Regions from separate parts of the Inquilinus sp. YAF38 genome, predicted to be linked through region 4. Evidence: predicted binding sites of a transcription regulator. Region 4 holds the regulator's gene; each other region holds the start of a gene.
The links. The regulator LexA, encoded in region 4, represses DNA repair genes until DNA is damaged. The targets are predictions, from matches to a motif close to ATGTTCTANTTTGGTTC.
Positions count from the first base shown of each region.

Region 1 (4,464 bases), on a different contig from region 4:
GGCCGACGCGGTGCAGCGTCTCCATCTTGTCGCGGATCGAGGGCACGGCGCGGAAGAACTCCGCCCCTTCCTCGACCGTCATGTCCAGCACCTCGGCGATCGACTTGTCGCGGTACAGCACCTCCAGGGTCTCGCGGTTGTAGCGATGGCCCTTGCAGACGTCGCACTGGACATAGACGTCGGGCAGGAAGTGCATCTCGATCTTGATGACGCCGTCGCCCTGGCAGGCCTCGCAGCGGCCGCCCTTGACGTTGAACGAGAAGCGGCCGGGGCCGTAGCCGCGGGCCTTGGCCTCGGGCAGCCCGGCAAACCAGTCGCGGATCGGGGTGAAGGCGCCGGTATAGGTCGCCGGGTTCGACCGCGGGGTGCGGCCGATCGGCGACTGGTCGATGTCGATGATCTTGTCGAGGAACTGGATGCCCTCGATTGTGTCATGCGGCCCCGGATGCTCATGCGCGCCCATCAGCTGCCGGGCCAGCGACTTGTACAGGGTTTCGATCACCAGGGTCGACTTGCCGCCGCCGGACACGCCGGTGACGCAGGTGAAGGTGCCCAGCGGCACCTCCATGGTGACGTTCTTGAGGTTGTTGCCGCGGGCGCCGACTACCTTCAGCACCTGGCCCTTGTGGCCGGGGCGGCGGCTGGTCGGTACCTCGATCCGCTTGGCACCGGTCAGGTACTGCGCGGTGATGCTGTCGGGCGCCTTCAGCACCTCCTCGGGCGTGCCATGCGCCACCACCACGCCGCCATGCACGCCGGCGCCCGGGCCCATGTCGACCAGGTAGTCGGCGCTCCGAATCGCGTCCTCGTCATGCTCGACCACCAGCACGGTGTTGCCGAGGTCGCGCAGCCGCTTCAGCGTGCCCAGCAACCGCTCATTGTCGCGCTGGTGCAGCCCGATCGACGGCTCGTCGAGGACGTAGAGCACGCCGGTCAGGCCGGAACCGATCTGCGAGGCCAGGCGGATGCGCTGGCTCTCGCCGCCCGACAGCGAGCCGGAGCCGCGCGCGAGGGTGAGATAGGTGAGGCCGACAGCGCTGAGGAAGGTCAGCCGCTCGTTGATCTCCTTCAGGATGCGGTAGGCAATCTCCTGGTCCTTGGCCGATAGCGTGGCGTTCAGCGCCGCGAACCACTGTCCGGCCTCGGCGATCGACTTCTCCGCCACCTGGCTGACATGCAGCCCGTCGATCTTCACCGCCAGCGCCTCGGGCTTGAGGCGAGCGCCGCCGCAGGTCTCACAGGGCCGGGTGCCCTGGTACTTGCCCAGCTCTTCCCGGGTCCAGGCGCTGTCGGTCTCGCGGAACCGGCGCTCCATGTTCGGGATCAGCCCTTCGAACGGCTTCTCGGTCTTGTAGGTGCGCAGCCCGTCATCGTAGCGGAAGACGATCGAGTCCTTCCCGGAGCCGTACAGCACCGCGTTGCGCACCTGCTCCGGCAGGTCGCGCCAGGGCGTGGTGGTGCTGACGCCGTAATGGCTGGCGATCGCCTCCAGCGTCTGGTGGTAGTATTTCGAGGACGACCCCTCCCACGGCGCCACCGCGCCCTTGGCCAGGGTCCGGCTCTCGTCCGGCACCACCAGCTCCGGGTCGAACACCAGCTTGGCGCCCAGCCCGTCGCAGGCCGGGCAGGCGCCGTGCGGGCTGTTGAAGGAGAACAGCCGCGGCTCGATCTCCGGGATGGTGAAGCCGGAGACCGGGCAGGCGAATTTCGACGAGAACAGCGTGCGGTCGCCGCTGTCGGCGTTCTCGGCGATGGCCAGCCCCTCGGCCAGGCCCAGCGCAGTCTCGATCGAATCGGCCAGGCGGTTGCCTAGGTCGTCGCGCACCACCAGCCGGTCGACCACCACCTCGATGTCGTGCTTCAGCTTCTTGTTCAGCGCCGGCACGTCCTCGATTTCGTACAGGGTGCCGTCGACCTTGACGCGCTGGAAGCCGCGGGCCCGCAGCTCCTGCAGCTCCTTGCGGTATTCGCCCTTGCGGCCGCGCACGATCGGGGCCAGCAGGTACAGGCGGGTGCCGTCGCCCATCGCCATCACCCGGTCGACCATCTGGCTGACCGTCTGGCTCTCGATCGGCAGGCCGGTGGCCGGCGAATAGGGCACGCCGATGCGGGCGAACAGCAGCCGCATGTAGTCGTAGATCTCGGTCACCGTGCCGACGGTCGATCGCGGATTGCGGCTCGTCGTCTTCTGCTCGATCGAGATCGCCGGTGACAGGCCCTCGATCGAATCGACATCCGGCTTCTGCATCAGCTCGAGGAACTGGCGGGCATAGGCCGACAGGCTCTCGACATAGCGGCGCTGGCCCTCGGCATAGATGGTGTCGAAGGCGAGAGAGGACTTGCCCGAGCCGCTGAGGCCGGTGATCACGATCAGCTGGTCGCGCGGCAGATCGACGTCGACATTCTTGAGATTGTGCTCGCGCGCGCCGCGGACGCTGATGAACTTGTGCATCGCCAGGACTACTCTTGCGGGAAAGGCGTCCCCGGCTCCGGGCACGCCGACGTGCAATATGGGGCGGCTGAAGCCCGAAAGCGACTCCGGCCCGGCTGTCTGATCACTGCAGGGCCCGCGCCGAGCTCCGGCCCAGAGCGAGTCCGATGTCGGGACTCGAACATATCGGGAACGTTGCGGTCAAGCGGAAAGCAAGATAGGATGTCCGTCCAAAGCCTTCCAGGGGCGAAGCCCCGAGGCCTTCGGTGCGAGATTCCATGATCCGTCTGGTCGGCTTGATTGCACTTCTGCTGCTGCTGTCGTGGGCCGGCAACTCGATGGCCGCGACTCCCGACTGCAGTGATCCCGGCAAGCGGCTGTGGAGCCGCAGCGATCCACAGATCAATCTCAGCCACATCTTCTGCGGCGAGATCGGGCGCAATGGCGACCCCAAGGGATTCCACTCCCGTGCCGCCGGGCTGCCGACCGGCGCGGTCGACCGGGTGGAGGAAACCGCCCATCGCGGCAACGAGGTCTATGACGCCACCGTGATCTTCGGCAACGGCCGGCAGAAGCGGTCGACCTTCTATCCGGACGACTGCCCGGCCGAGGCGATCCTGCGCTCGGTGCTCTACGCCTGGCGCAACCAGACCGGCGCGCATCCGGCCTGGGGCGTGCTGGGTCCCTCGGCGCCGGATGGTGAGAGCCAGGGGGACGGTTATTGTCGCGACGACCGCGGCCGGCCCTTCGAGATCCGGATCGGCACGATCCAGCGTCGTGGCCAGGATGCGGTCAACACCGCGTTCCCGAACTGAGAGGCCGGGATGAAGGGCAAGCAGAGCCTGATCGAGGTCACCCGCGACGCCGAGGGGCGTCCCCGCATCGTGCCCGGCACCGCGGCGCCGATCCTGGCCGATTTCCTCGAGACCGACCTGCGCGGCGATGCCGCCTGGACGGCCAGGGTGGCCGAGCGCCTGAACGAGGCCGGGGAGGGGGGAGAGCCGATCACCGGCAACCTCTATGCGCTGGAGATCCGCGGCGCCCAGTCGGTGCTGCGCAACATCCACGACGCGAAGGTGCCGGCGCTGGTGCTGCCGACCCGGGATCTGGCGGCGGCGGTCGGCGCCTGGCTGGCGATGCTGCGCAAGCCCGGTCGCGCGGCTCGGTCGCGGCAGAAGGAATGAGTCTGGCGGGGGCTCAAACGTGATTGGAATCAGTGGACCATCCGTCTAGGGTCCGCCGCTAACACGTATGGAGTGAGGTCTGGATCATGGCTGGCAGCGTCAACAAGGTCATTCTCATCGGCAATCTTGGCCGCGATCCGGAGATCCGGGCTTTCCAGAATGGCGGGCGCGTAGCGAATTTCTCGATCGCGACGTCGGAGAACTGGAAGGACCGCACCACCGGCGAGCGCAAGGAGCGCACCGAATGGCACCGCGTCGCGGTGTTCAACGACGCGCTGGTCGGGGTGGTCGAGCGGTTCCTGAAGAAGGGCTCGAAGGTCTATATCGAAGGCCAGCTCGAGACCCGGAAATTCAACGACCAGAGCGGCGCCGAGCGCACCATCACCGAGGTGGTGCTGCGTCCGTTCCGCGGCGAGCTGACCATGCTCGACGGCCGTGAGGGCGGTGGCGGCGGTGGTGGCGGCGGCGGCTTCGAGGACGAGGGCGGCGCAGGCGGCGGCTACGGCGGTGGTGGTGGCGGCTATGGCGGCGGCCGGTCCTCCGGAGGCGGTTCGTCGGGCGGCGGCTCCGGTGGCGGCGGCTCTTCTGGCGGTGGCGGCGGCCGCGGCCCGATGGCGGACGATCTCGACGACGAGATCCCGTTCTGATCCTTCCGAAGGGGTAACTGCCCAGGAGGACCTTGACCTCTTGACCGATCTGGGAGGTTTGTGAGTCAAGGAAGGATGACGCCGCCACCCCCATCGTTGTCCGAGGAAGGTCTTCTGGCCCTAATTGGCGAGTTGCAGGCGCGCAACCGGATGCTGGAGCAGCAGAACGCAGTGCTGACGGCGCGGGTTGCCGAGTTGGAAC
Region 1 is NZ_JBFRCU010000091.1:61-4,524, reverse strand. It holds gene uvrA (excinuclease ABC subunit UvrA) at 1-2,452, opposite strand, end outside; gene AB4Z01_RS29390 (EndoU domain-containing protein) at 2,710-3,246, shown strand; gene AB4Z01_RS29385 (hypothetical protein) at 3,256-3,615, shown strand; gene ssb (single-stranded DNA-binding protein) at 3,702-4,262, shown strand; partial or broken gene AB4Z01_RS29375 (DUF6444 domain-containing protein) at 4,338-4,464, shown strand, end outside.
Region 1: uvrA (excinuclease ABC subunit UvrA) is a predicted target of LexA. The motif match lies at 2,611-2,627, and genes of this name have one in related genera.

Region 2 (4,645 bases), on a different contig from region 4:
TAATAGGCGTAGGCCGTGCCGGGATCGCTGGTGTTGGCGACGCGGATGGTGCCGGCCCCCGAACCGCTGCCGGCATAGCTGATGGTGAGATTGGTGAACCCTTCGGCCGCGAAGCCATAGGCACCGCCGGGCTGGGTGAAGATATCGGCGTTTAGCGCGAAGTGGACGGCGATCATCTGCTGCGCCGTCATCTGGTGGAAATTGGTGAACGCCTCCGGATGGCCGGCCTGATAGTCGCTCACCGCATCCGGGTCGCTGTAGGTGATGGAGCCGTCCGACCAGCGGACGCCGGCCAGGATGCCGTCGATCAACTGGTTGCCGGACGCGGCCACGGCCACGGCGGCGTCGGCCGAGCCGTTCTCCTCCGGCTTCGGCGCGCCGGAGCCGGCACTCGACGAAGTCGAGGTGTTGTGGACCACGAATCCGTCGGACCGGTCGCCAATCGCCGCGCGAATGGAGTCCGCGAGCGCGCCGCCATGGGCCAGGACTGCGTCCAGGCGGGACGCATCGGCGAATGTATTGTGGTACAGGAGGTCGTTCGACGATTGGCGCATCGACGACCATGCCATCGGATCGGCGAGAAGATCGCCGTCGGACGACAAGGCGTCGTATTCAAGGATGTTTGACGATTTCATACCGGGTCTCCCCTACGTGGTGAAGATCCGCAACCTTTGAGTGAAGATCCGCAACTTCTTGTTGTTTATTATTGATTGGTAGAAGGCACGATCGTTCAGGGTCCGAACGCGTCGTTCACTCGCGCGCTTCAGCCCAGTTGGAGCATGTCAGGAGATTGTGTCGTGAAGATGTTGCAATCCCGCCCTGGTGCGTAAGATTTATCCCCGCCGATCCTACTGCATCGCAAGCTGTCCCAAGACAAACGGTCTTTTCCTATCTAATGAATTATACATAAAATCCGCTATTGTGTCAATCTTGCGCCAGTACCCTAGTCGGAATTGTATGATTAAATTGGCGCGCTGACAGGACAGGAGTAGTGACTCAATTCCTGAATACTGAATGTTTGGATTACCTCATGGATTCGCCATATTCCCGAGAGAAAAGGTCGTTGTCGCCCTGCCGGCCTTGCGCGGTGCCAGGCATCTCTGCGTGCCCGGGAAGGAGCCGTGACCGATGAATGTCCAGATCTGGCCCTCCGCTTGTCTCGCATTGTCCGTGCTGTCTGCGGCGTTGCCGTGCTGGGCGCAGGGAGCCTTCGTTCCCCGGGACGGCGGCGCCCCGGAGCTTCGGGAGGAGGAGAGGATGGTGGCGCAGGCCGGCATGGCGCGGCCGCCGGACGACGCGGCGGTGCTCGCCCAGGAGTTTCGCGGGGCGGTCGCCGACGGCTCGAATGCGGCGCTGATCCGATTCATCGCGCGGCATCCGGGGACGGCGCTGGCGGATGAGGCGTGGCGCCGGCTGCAGCAGCGGCCCGCGCCGGACGAGCGGCCGCTGGCCAACGACCCGGACGCCGCGATCTATGCCGCCTTCGACACCGCCCGCCGCACCGGCACGGCCGAGGCCTGGCGCGACTTCGCCCGGACCTACGCCAACCACCCGCTCGCCGCCGAGGCGAGCCGGCTCGCGTCGCCGTAGCGGTCAGAGGTCCTTTTCGGCGAGCTCGCGGAACGCGTCGGGGACGGATCGGGACGGCCCCAGCGCGACCGAGCCATATCCGACCGCCTGCCAACCGAACCGTGCGCGGATCGCGTCGATCGCCCGGTCGGCCTGCCCGCGCGCCATGCCTGTCCGGGAGCCGGGCCGGCGCCGCTCATCGGCGAGCCCGAGCGGCAGCTCCAGTTGCAACTGCGGCCGGTCCCCGAGATGCGACACCGAGATCGCCAGCAGCGAGATGCTTTTCTCCTCTGGATGCTGCGCCAGGATGCCGCGCACCAGCTCCTCGGCGATCTCGGCCAGGATCGTGGTCGCCGAGACCGGCGCGTCGAGCGTCACGGCGCGCGTGACCGAGCGCAGATCGGCGAAGCGGACGCGGACCGTCACCGTCCGGCCGGGCCGCGACTTGGCCCGCAGCCGGGTGGCGACCCGGTCCGCCAGATGGCGCAGCGCCGGCACGAACACCCGCTCCTCGGCTGGTTTCCGGCCAAGCGCGGATTGCGCCCCGGCCGAATGCGACCGCCGCCGTGTCTCGATCGCCCGCGGATCGCGGTTCCAGGCCAGCGCCGACAGCTTCTCCCCGGCGGCGCGGCCCAGCAGCCGCTCCAGCGACCATCCCGGCATTTCCGCCAGCTGGCCGATGGTGTGCACGCCGCTTTCCGCCAGCCGTGCCCGCGTCACTGGGCCGACGCCCCACATCAGCTCGACCGGCAAATCGTGCAGGAACGCCAGCTCGACCTCGGGATCAACGACCACCAGCCCGTCCGGCTTGGCCACCTGCGAGGCGATCTTGGCCAGGTGCTTGGTGCGGGCCACGCCGATCGAGATCGGCAGGCCCAGCTCCGCCCGCACCCGCCGCCGGATCATCCGCGCGATCTCGTCCGGCGGGCCGAACAGATGGGTGCAGCCGGCGACATCGGCGAAGGCCTCGTCGATCGAGATCCGCTCGACCAGCGGCGTGAAGTCGCCCAGCACCTTGATGGCGGCGTCGCCCAGCCGCTGATATTCCCGGAAATGACCGGCGACGAAGATCAGGCCCGGGCACAGCTCGCGCGCCCGGCGTCCCGGCATGCCGCCGCGCACGCCGAAAGCCTTGGCCTCGTAGGAGGCGGCCAGCACCACCCCGCCGCCGACCGCGATCGGCCTGCCGCGCAGCGCCGGGTCCAGCAGCTGCTCGACCGACGCGTAGAAGGCGTCCAGATCCGCATGGAGGATGGTGGCTGTCGTTTCGGTCCCAACCGTCACCTGTCGACTCCGCGGCGGCTGTCAGGAACATATAGAGAACAATCCGATCGAAATGTCAAGCCGCCGGCATCACGATCAGCACCCAACCCCTTGCATTCCTGTGGAAATGGCGCACCATCCTCGGGATGTAGCCAAGGAGGAGGGCTGCGATGGGAAACGCTCATCTGGAGAAGTGGCGGTCCCTGGTCGACGAGTTCCGGCAGAAAGCCGGTGAGCTCGAGCGGGAGGAGCGCGAGACCTGTCTCGCCTGCACCGCGGCCGACCGGGCCAAGGTCGCCGAAGCACAGCATTTCATGGAAAGCAGTGGCATCGGCGAGGCGCTGTGTGCGCTGGTCTGGGACGTCCGCCGCTTCGCCGCCTGGTCATGCCACGGCAAGCCGGTCCCGCCGGACTTCACCGAGCTCGCCATGGTCGCCGACCACATGAAGGACTTCGCCGTCGACTTCGCCTATCGGGGCCGGCGCTACGGCATCACCTTCAAGGAGCGGTCGCTGCATCCCGACCCGCGCGGCGACAACCATGGCGAGGCCCATCTGTCGTCAGCCGGCGAGACGGTGTTCGGCGTGTCGATGGTGAATCGGGCGGGCGCCGCCTACGACGACTGGCATCCGATGGCGGTGGAGGCCTTCCGCCCGGGCGGCTGGATCGCCGACCTGCTCGAAATGCACCGGGAGCACCGGCGCGCCAAAGCAGCCGCCGAGGCGAAGGCGCGGGATCAGGTCACCAGCCGGCGCGCCGCGATGATCTCGCTGGAGTGAGGCGGTCGCCTCTCCTCAGCGCGGCCTGAGCACCGTGGCCAGGTCGACCGGCCCGGCTTCGGCCGGGGCCAGGTCGAGGTCCTGCTCGATATGGGTCAGATGGGCCAGCATGGCGGCACCGGCGCGGTCGGCGTCGCGCCGCGCCAGGGCGTGCAGGATCGCTTCATGCTCGGTGTTGCCGCAGGCCGAGGCGCCGCTGCGGCCGTACAGGGCGATGACCAGCGAGGCGCGCGACACCAGCTCGCGCAGGAACCGCTCCATCACACGCTGCCGGGCGATCTCGGCGATGCCGAGGTGGAACAGGCCGGACAGCTGTATGGCACGCGGCCGATCGGCCCGGCGCAGCGCCTCCGCCTCCTCGGCCAGGTGCCGCTGCAGCCGCTCGATGTCGGACGGCACGGTCCGCTCGGCGGCGCGGCGGGCGATCGCCGCCTCCAGCGTGCGCCGCGCCTCGAACACCTCGCGCGCCTCCTCCACCGTGGGTGCCGCGACGAAGGCGCCGCGGTTCTTCTCGATCACCACCATATGCTGATGCGCCAGCGCCTGCAGGGCGGAGCGGACGATGGTCCGGCTGACGCCGAAGGCGGTGCCGATCTCGTCTTCCGACAGCTTGGTGCGTGGCGGCAGCCGGTGCTCGACGATCGCATCCAGGATCGAGCGGTAGATTGCCGCCGACCGCGCGCCGCGGTCGGGGATGTCGCGGGTTCCGGCCAGCGTGCCGACGGTCTCGATCGTGTCCATGCTTCCGCTCCGGCGCGGCGCGGCCGCGACTCGTCCGGCTCACCATCCCATGCGGATCGGCAGGGCTCAAGATTGTATTCTTGTCCAGTCTGGATTGTGCACAATCTTCGGGCTGGCTGTATGCGAGTGCCCAAAGCGTAGGCGGCTGCCGATCCGTGATGCGCCTCCACGCGGCGGGAGTCGCGGCATCAGGCGCTTGGCACGGCGCTTGCTCCTCCGTCTTTCCGAAAGGGAGAGCGGCATGCGCGGCGCAGATCTCGAACTGGTGAAGGTGACCAAGCGCTACGGCGGCA
Region 2 is NZ_JBFRCU010000059.1:9,680-14,324, forward strand. It holds gene AB4Z01_RS23360 (M10 family metallopeptidase C-terminal domain-containing protein) at 1-635, opposite strand, end outside; gene AB4Z01_RS23365 (hypothetical protein) at 1,258-1,590, shown strand; gene dinB (DNA polymerase IV) at 1,594-2,853, opposite strand; gene AB4Z01_RS23375 (hypothetical protein) at 3,003-3,611, shown strand; gene AB4Z01_RS23380 (GntR family transcriptional regulator) at 3,627-4,352, opposite strand; gene AB4Z01_RS23385 (ABC transporter ATP-binding protein) at 4,594-4,645, shown strand, end outside.
Region 2: dinB (DNA polymerase IV) is a predicted target of LexA. The motif match lies at 2,879-2,895, and genes of this name have one in related genera.

Region 3 (4,645 bases), on a different contig from region 4:
CAGGCTGCCCAGGCGCTTGGACAGGCCGTGGCCCTCGGCGTCGGCGATCAGCGAGAGATGGGCATAGGCCGGCGGCGCGGCGCCCAGCGCCTCGGCCAGCTGGATGTGCATGGCGGTGTTGGCGACATGGTCCTCGCCGCGCACCACCAGGGTGACGCCCATGTCGATGTCGTCGACCACCGACCCGATGTGATAGAGCGCCCGCCCGTCCTCGCGCACCAGCACCGGGTCGGAGATGTCGCGGCCGTTGAAATGGACCCGGCCGCGGACCTTGTCGTCCCATTCGACCGGCGCGTCGGCCATCCTGAAACGCCAATGCGGGCGGTGCCCTTCCGCCTCGAGCCGAGCCCGGTCGGCATCGGTCAGGGCCAGCGCGGCGCGGTCGTAGAGCGGCGGCAGGCCGCGGGCCAGCAGGCTCTTGCGCTTGAGCTCCAGCTCCTCCGCCGATTCGTAGCAGGGATAGAGCCGGCCGGCCGCCTTCAGCCGGTCCTGCGCCGCCCGGTATCGGTCGGTGCGGTCGGACTGGCGGGCGAAGCCGTCCCAGCCGAGGCCGAGCCAGCGCAGATCCTGCTCGATCGCCGCGGCGAATTCGGCGCTGCCCCGCTCGGTGTCGGTGTCGTCGAGCCGCAGCAGGAAGTGCCCGCCCGTGGCGCGGGCGGCGAGCCAGCAGACCAGGGCGGTGCGGACGTTGCCGACATGCAGCAGGCCGGTCGGGCTCGGGGCGAAGCGGGTGACGATCGGGGCGGAGGTCGGCAGGTCGGTCATGGGCGGGGAGATAGCACGATCCGGCCGGGAACGGAAAAGGCCCGGAACCCCGGGCCTTTCCATCGCGGACTGCAGGGATCAGGCGTCGGCGGCGATCACTCCTCGCCGCTGCCGCCATCCTCCGACCCGCCGGAGGTCATCATGCGGTCGGAGACCAGCCCGGCATTGCCCCGGATCTTGGCCTCGACCGACTTCGCCATCTCCGGGTTGTCGCGCAGGAAGACCTTGGCGTTCTCGCGGCCCTGGCCGATGCGCTGGCCGTCATAGGAGAACCAGGCACCCGACTTCTCCACCACCCCGGCCTGGACGCCAAGGTCCAGCAGCTCGCCGGTCTTCGAGATGCCTTCGCCATACATGATGTCGAATTCGACGGCGCGGAACGGCGGCGCCATCTTGTTCTTCACCACCTTCACCCGGGTCTGGTTGCCGGTGACGGTCTCGCGGTCCTTGATCGCGCCGATGCGGCGGATATCGAGCCGGATCGAGGAGTAGAACTTCAGCGCGTTGCCGCCCGTCGTCGTCTCCGGATTGCCGAACATTACGCCGATCTTCAGCCGGATCTGGTTGATGAAGATGACCAGGGAGTTGGACTTCGAGATCGAGCCGGTGAGCTTGCGCATCGCCTGGCTCATCAGCCGGGCCTGCAGGCCGGGCTGGCTGTCGCCCATCTCGCCCTCGAGCTCGGCCCGCGGCACCAGCGCCGCCACCGAATCGATGACGATCACGTCGATCGCGCCGGAGCGGACCAGCGTGTCGGTGATCTCCAGCGCCTGTTCGCCGGCATCGGGCTGCGAGATCAGCAGCTCGTCGATGTTGACCCCCAGCTTGCGGGCATAGGTCGGGTCCAGCGCATGCTCGGCGTCGATATAGGCGCAGGTGCCGCCGGCCTTCTGCGCCTCGGCCACGGCATGCAGCGCCAGCGTGGTCTTGCCCGAGCTTTCCGGCCCGTAGATCTCGATGATCCGGCCCTTCGGCAGGCCGCCGATGCCGAGCGCGATGTCGAGGCCCAGCGACCCGGTCGAGATCACCTCCGCATCGACCTGGGGCCGCGCCCCGAGCTTCATCACCGACCCCTTGCCGAAGGCGCGTTCGATCTGGGTCAGGGCGGCTTCCAGCGCCTTGGTCTTGTCCATCGGGGCTCTTTCCACAACGCGGAGAGTCGGGGTCGACATCACCAGTCCCTTCCAGTTGCATGGCGCCATACGCCGCGTCAATGCAGCTCTTGTACACGTTTTGTTCGCACCAAGCAAGAGCCGGAGCGAGAGGCGCCTTTCGCGGCCGCGGCTTCGCAAGCAGGATCAATCCGCTTCGGGCTAACAAGAGCCCGGGAGAACGAACCGATGCCGAAGGACGCCACCCTCGACCGCCACCTCGCCCGCATCCAGCGGGTGATCGACCACATCGCCGCCCATCTCGACGACCCGGTCGACCTGGACCGGCTGGCGGAGGTGGCCTGCTTCTCGCCCTACCACTTCCACCGGGCCTACCGGTACCTGCTGGGCGAGACGGTGGCGGATACGGTGCGCCGGCTGCGCCTGCACCGCGCCGCCGGCACCCTGCTGGAGAGCGAGACGGCGGTGGCCCGCATCGCCCGACGGGCGGGGTACGGCAGCACCGCCGCCTTCAGCCGCGCCTTCGCCGGCCGCTACGGCCGCCCGCCGGGGGCCTATCGCGGCACGCGCCGGTCGTTCCCCTTCGACTCACCTGAAGGAGAGACAGCCATGCCCGACGTGACCTACCGCACCCTGGCGCCGATTCGCGTCGCCGCCATCCGCCACACCGGCCCCTATATGGAGGTCGGCCGCAGCTTCGACATCCTGATGTCCTGGGCCCGCGCCCGCCAGCTGCTGCGCCCGGGCGCCCGCAGCCTGGGCATCTATTACGACGACCCGGCGGCGACGCCGCCCGCCGTGCTCCGGTCCGACGCCTGCCTGGAGGTCCCGGAAGGTGTGACGGGCGAGGGTGAGGTCGTCCTTCGCACCGTCGCCGGCGGGCCGCACGCGGTGCTGCGCCACACCGGCCCCTATGCCGAGCTGGAGCGGTCCTATGCCTGGCTGTACCGGACCTGGCTGCCGACCAGCGGCGCCGATCCGGCGGAGGCGCCGATCTTCGAGGAGTATCTGAACGATCCGCGCAGCACGCCGGCCGCGGAGCTGGTCACCGACATCCACCTGCCGGTCCGGGCGATTCCGGACGGCCGCGGCTGACAACGCCAGAAGGCCGGATCAGACGATGATCCGGCCTTCCGCACTCATGCAATCGAACCTCAGAACGGGTAGACGTCGCCGGTCGGCAGCCGGTCCACCGCCAGCGGCAGCGTGGCGTTGGGCTTGCAGGTCACCGCCCGACGCCAGCTCGGCTCCGCGGCGGTGGCGTAGGAGCCTTCGGGATACGGGCCCGGGGCCTCCGCCGAGACCGGGTTCGGGCCGGTCGGCACGTTGACCACCTCGTAGGACGGCACGCGCTGCGGCTGCTCGCCGGCCGCCACCGGGACGGCGGCGAAGGGGATGTAGGTGTCATCCGACTGGTCCGCGACCGACGATCCCTTCGCGTGGCGGGCGGCGCGGCGGTCGCGCGCCGAGGACACCGGAGCCATGGCCACGACCGGCCCCTGGAATCGCGCCGCCGCGGCGGGCGGCACGGTGTAGGGCTGCCCCGGCGCGGCCGAGGCGGCCGGCACGGACGAGGCCGCCGGCACGGACGAGGCCGCCGGCACGAAAGCAGGAGCCACGACCGGCGTCAGCGCGACCGGCTGGCCCGGCGCCGCCGCTTCGGCCGGATAGCAGTTCGGCACCGGCAGGCACTGGAAGGTCGCCCCCTTGCGGCCCTCGACCACGTCCTCGACCTTGAACACGGCCAGGCGGTTGATCTGGGCGCATTGCGCGTTGGCGTAGATGGCGGCCTGGTCCGCACTGTTGATGAAACCCGCATAGTCGACGCGAGTCTCCTTCGGCGTCACCGGATCGATCCCGCAGCCCGAGACGGCGAGAACGGCGGCGAAAAGCGCTGCGCCACGAAGCATCGAATACCCTCGATCTGAAAGCCCCTCGCCGCCACCCTAACACGGACACGCAGCGAGGCGGAGACGAGAACGGCGCCTTCCATCAAAGATGGAATCACGCGGCGGCGAGGACACGCCTTTCGGCCGAGACCGCAGACGACAACGGCGCCTTTCGGCGCCGTAGGGATCGGTCAATCGTCGCGGTGGGTGCGTTCCAGCCGCTCGTGGCGCTCCTGCGCCTCGAGGCTGAGGGTCACGGTCGGCCGCGCCTCCAGCCGCTTGACGCCGATCGGCTCGCCCGTCTCCTCGCAGAAGCCGTAGGAGCCGTCCTCGATCCGCCGCATCGCGGAGTCGATCTTGGACAGGAGCTTGCGCTCGCGGTCGCGGATCCTGAGCTCGAGCGAACGGTCGGTCTCCGCGGAGGCCCGATCGGTCAGATCCGGCTCCTGGATGCCGCCATCCTGCAGGCTGCTCAGGGTCGCGTTGGATTCGGCGAGAAGGTCGGCCCGCCACTTCAGAAGCTTGCGCCGGAAATACTCCAGCATCATCGGATTCATGAAGTCTTCATCATCCGACGGCCGATAATCCGGGGGCAGAAGCATCGCTGTCATCGCAACAACCACTCACTGTCTGACGTGCCGGCCTTCGTCCGAGCCTGGGCGGCGCGGAGTATAGGGAGACGCCGGAACGGAAACAATCGAAACGATGCGCGGATCGTGTTTTATAACCCGCTGATTTTATTGGACTTTTAACGACCGCACAAGATCCGTCGCCCCCGGACGCCGCTTCGCCTCGCAGCATCGGGGTGCCGCAGCGGCCCACCGGATCAGGGCCGGTCGGGCACATTGCGGCATGCGGCGCCCTGATAGCGCCGAACGG
Region 3 is NZ_JBFRCU010000046.1:1,222-5,866, forward strand. It holds gene gltX (glutamate--tRNA ligase) at 1-765, opposite strand, end outside; gene recA (recombinase RecA) at 861-1,937, opposite strand; gene AB4Z01_RS20360 (AraC family transcriptional regulator) at 2,106-2,972, shown strand; gene AB4Z01_RS20365 (hypothetical protein) at 3,032-3,787, opposite strand; gene dksA (RNA polymerase-binding protein DksA) at 3,958-4,377, opposite strand.
Region 3: recA (recombinase RecA) is a predicted target of LexA. The motif match lies at 1,988-2,004, and genes of this name have one in related genera.

Region 4 (4,645 bases):
GGTCGCAGGGCTTCGGCGAAGCCGGGCATGCTGGCGAGGACGACGGCATGGCGCTCATAGGCGGCCCGGTCCGGGAAGCGGGAGAACCAGACGAAGACCCGCGCGTCCTCGCGCACCGGCAGGGCTGGGAAGCCGTTCTCGCCGTGCTCGCTCACGAAGCTCGCCAGGATCGGGGTGCCGGCATCGCCGAGCATCGGGGCCAGGACGGTCTTGAACACCTCCGGGAACCCGGCCTCGGCCTCCGGCTGAAGATGCCAGGTTGTGGCCGTGATGATCCCATCGCTGCCCCCGGCAGGACGGCCTGGGCCGAGCCGGAAGCCCGAGTCCGGATGCGCTGGCCGCAGCAGCAGCACGTCGTCCGAATCGATCATGGTCGCATTGGCGGCGCTGCGGTGCGCCTGCCACGCCGGCCCGCCGTAGAAGGCCCGCAGCGACTCGGTCCGCGACCGGAGGCCCGGGAAGCCGCGCAGCCAGACGAAATGGTCTGGCGCATCGAGGTCGCGGCACTGGCCGATCACGTCGATCCCGACCGTCTCCTGCGTCTCCACGAACTCGCGGTCGAACAGCGTGATCAGCACGTCGCGCTGCCCCGGATGCAGCGTGTAGCGCCGCAACTCCACGACCGGGCTGAAGGTCCCGCTTTGCATGATCGCCTCCCTTTACCGAAACAGACCGGCTGTCCGGTTCTAAAACAGACTGATTGTCCGGTTGAGTCAATATGCTACGGTTGGGCATGACCGAGAGCGAGATCAGGCGAAAGCGCAGCTACGACCCCGAAGGCATGCGCCGGCGCCTGCTGGACGTTGCGGCGGAGGCGTTCCAATCCCGCGGCTACCAGGCCACCGGCATGCATGAGCTGATGCGCGAGGCCGGGGTGACCGGCGGGGCGCTGTACCATCATTTCCCGACCAAGAAGGCGCTCGGCCTCGCCGTCATCCACGACCGGGTGGCAGGGGAGGTGGAGGAGACCTGGATCGAGCCGGTCCGCACGGCGCCGGACGGCATCGACGGCATCGCCGGCGTGTTCGAGCGGATTGCCGCCGGGCTGCGGCGGCGCGGCGCCGTCTCCGGCTGCCCGCTGAACAACCTGGTGCTGGAACTGTCCCTGGCCGATCCGGAGTTCCGCACGGCGATGCAGGCGGTGTTCGAGGCCTGGCGGGCGGCGCTCGCGGCACGGCTGCGCGCCGACCAGGCAGCCGGCCGGCTGGCCGAGGCCGATGCCGACGACCTCGCCGCCTTCATCGTCGCCGCCTATTCCGGGGCGATGGCCCAGGCCAAGGCACAGCAGGACGCCGGGCCCCTGGAGGCCTGCGCCCGCCAGTTGAAGCGCTGCTTGGAAGGATTGAGGCGCAACACAGCCTGAGGCGGCCACTTCCCCCCTTTCATCGTCATTCCCGCGAAAGCGGGAATCTCTTTCCGGTAGGGCGCTACGAGATCCCCGCTTCCGCGGGGATGACGGGATGGGGCGGAGGGAGCGTATCCCGTTCCACCAGCGCGATGTCGAACAGCCGGCCCTCGATCGGGTGGTGGGGATCGGCCAGGCGGGCGGCGATCTGGTCGATGGCGTGGCGCACCATCTCGGCCATGGGCTGGCGGACCGTGGTCAGGCGGTAGCCGGACCAGGCGGCGAGGGGCATGTCGTCGAAGCCGACGATGCCGATCTCCTGCGGCACGGCGAGGCCGCGCTCGCGGCAGGCGTCGAGGGCGCCGAGCGCAAGGATGTCGTCGCCGCAGAACACCGCCTGCGGCCGGTGCCGGTCGAGCAAATCGTGCATGCCGCGGCGGCCATGCTCATGCGAATAGTTGCCGGTGAACTCCACGGCCATCGGCTGCAGCCCCGCCGCTTCCAGCCCGCTCGAAAAACCCGCGGCACGGTCGATCGACGACGAATCGATCCCGGCCCCGCCCAGGAAGGCCAGCTGCCGCAGGCCGCGCGCCAGCATGGCTTCGGCAACCAGGCGGCCGCCGGCGACATTGTCGACCGTCACCACCGGCACCACCTGCGACCCCGCCCGGCCGAACACATGCACCACCGGTAGCCCGGCGCGGGCGCAGGATTCGGCGAAGCCCTCGGGTGGCGCGGAGGTGGCGATCAGCACCGCGTCGACGCTGTATTGCAGCATCATGTCGAGGGCGGCATCGGCGCCGCCATCCTCCGACAGGTTGGCGATCAGCGGCCGCAGCCCGCGGCGCTGCAACTCCCGCGTGAACAGGTCGAACACATCCATGAAGGCGGGGTTGGCGAAATGGCTCGAGACCAGCCCGACCAGCTCGGTCCTACCGGTCATCAGGCTGCGCGCCAGTTGGTTGGGGCGGTAGCCCAGCGCCTCCGCCGCCGCCAGGACGCGGGCCCGCATCCGGGGCGAGACGCTGGCATCCTTGGTGAAGGTGCGGGAGACGGCCGAGATCGATACGCCGGCCGCCTCCGCGACCTGCTGCGCCGTCACCCGCTCGGCGCCGCCGGCCCGATGCCGGCTGCTGCTGGAGCGCCTCACGCGGTCACGATCCGCCCGAGAAGGGGCGCTGGAGCCTTAAGAATAGGTCCGCAGCAGCCCGATCAGGCGGCCCTGGATGCGGACGCGGTCGGTGGGCAGGTAGCGGGTCTCATAGGCCGGATTGGCGGCCTCCAGCCCGATCGACGCGCCCTTCTTGCGCAGCCGCTTCAGCGTCACCTCGTTGTCGTCGACCAGGGCGACGACAATGACGCCGGGATCGGCCGCGTCGCAGCGCTTGATGATCACGGTGTCGCCGTCCAGGATTCCGGCCTCGACCATGCTGTCGCCGGCGACCTCCAGGGCGTAGTGCTCGCCAGGGCCGAGCAGCGAGGCCGGGACTTCGGCGTAGTTGGAATGGTCGCGCAGCGCCTCGATCGGCATGCCGGCGGCGATCCGGCCGTAGAGCGGCAGACGGACGCCGAGTTCCGGGTTGCTGAGATCGGCCCGCTCCAGCTTGCGGCCGGTCAGGGCGGTGTCGGAGCGCACAGGCCGGAAGGGGACAACGTTGTCATCCTCGGCTGGCGACCCGGCCGGCGCGTCCGACTTCAGGCAATCCGGCAGCTTAAGCACCTCCAGCGCCCGGGCCCGATGCGGCAGCCGCCGAATAAAACCACGCTCCTCAAGCCCGGTGATCAGTCGATGGATGCCCGATTTCGACTTCAGGGCCAGCGCATCCTTCATCTCGTCGAAGGATGGACTGACGCCGTCCGCCTCCAGACGGCGGTGAACGAACAACAACAACTCCTGTTGCTTTCGCGTCAGCAAGGCATCCTCCGTTGGCAGGGGCCGCGGCGCGGCCGAATCCCTGGAGAGAACATTAGGAGGAACAAAACAAAAACACAAGCGCCTAACTGTGGCACCCCTGGTTCTTTACTTCCTTGTAACGATCGCCGGGTCAGATCCCGTCGCCGAACAGCACGGCCTCGACCGACTCGCCGCGCGCCGCGGCCGGCGCATGGGGCGATCGGATCACCAGCCCGTCGGCCGCAGCCAGCAGGGACAGCATCGAGCTGTCCTGGGCCGGGAACGGAGTGGCGACATAACCGGAATCCGTCCGCTCGATCCGGGCTCGCAGGTAATCCTCGCGCCGGTCATTGGCCGGCAGGTCGCGGCCCAGCACTGCAGTAACGCGATTTTCGGACGTCTCGGCCCCCTGCAGGGCCCAGACCGCCGGGCGCAGGAACAGCCAGCCGCAGACCATGGTCGAGACCGGGTTGCCGGGCAGGCCGAGCAGCGGCGTGTCGCCGAGCCGGCCGAAGATCAGCGGCTTGCCCGGCCGCATCGCGATCTTCCAGAAATCCAGCGCCAGGCCGCGTTCGCCCAGCACCGAGCGGATCAGGTCGTGCTCGCCGACCGAGGCGCCGCCGGTGGTGACGACCAGGTCGGCGCCATGGGCGCCGGCGGCCAGCGTCGCCAGGGATTCGGCGTTGTCGCGGGCGATGCCGAGATCGACCGGCTCGCCACCGCAGCTGCGGATCAGGGCGGCCAGCGCATGGCTGTTGGAGCTGACAATCTGGCTCGGGCCCAGCGCCTCGCCCGGCAGCACGATCTCGTCGCCGGTCGCCAGCACCGCCACGCGCGGCCGGCGCCGCACGCGCAGCCAGGGATGGTTGGCCGAGGCGGCAATGCCGATGTCGCGCGCGGTCAGGCGCCGGCCGGGCTGCAGCAGCACGTCGCTGGCGCGGAAATCCAGCCCGGCCTTGCGCACATGGCGGCCGGCGGCGACGCCCTCGCGCACAGTGACCCGGTCGCTATCGGCGTCGGTGTCCTCCTGCAGCACCACGGCGTCGGCGCCGTCCGGCAGCGGCGCGCCGGTGAAGATGCGGACGCATTGTCCCGGGCCGACCGTGCCTTCGAAGCGGCCGCCGGCCGGAACCTCGCCGATCCGGCGCAGCGTCGCCGGGACGGTCGCGACATCGGCCGCCCGCACCGCCCAGCCGTCCATGGCGGAGACGTCGAGCGGCGGCTGGGTCAGCCGCGCCGCCACCGGCTCGGCCAGGATCCGGCCCAGCCCGGCGGGCAGGGGCACGGTCTCGGCCGGCAGGGCCGCGAAGGCCGAGAGGATGCGGGCGCGAGCCTCGGCGACCGGGATCATGGTGCGGCCTCGTAAGTGCCTGATCGCCCGCCGGATTTGTGCAGCAGCCGGAGGT
Region 4 is NZ_JBFRCU010000035.1:34,447-39,091, forward strand. It holds gene AB4Z01_RS17355 (NIPSNAP family protein) at 1-647, opposite strand, end outside; gene AB4Z01_RS17360 (TetR/AcrR family transcriptional regulator) at 734-1,363, shown strand; gene AB4Z01_RS17365 (LacI family DNA-binding transcriptional regulator) at 1,428-2,495, opposite strand; gene lexA (transcriptional repressor LexA) at 2,532-3,260, opposite strand; gene AB4Z01_RS17375 (molybdopterin molybdotransferase MoeA) at 3,391-4,590, opposite strand; gene moaC (cyclic pyranopterin monophosphate synthase MoaC) at 4,587-4,645, opposite strand, start outside.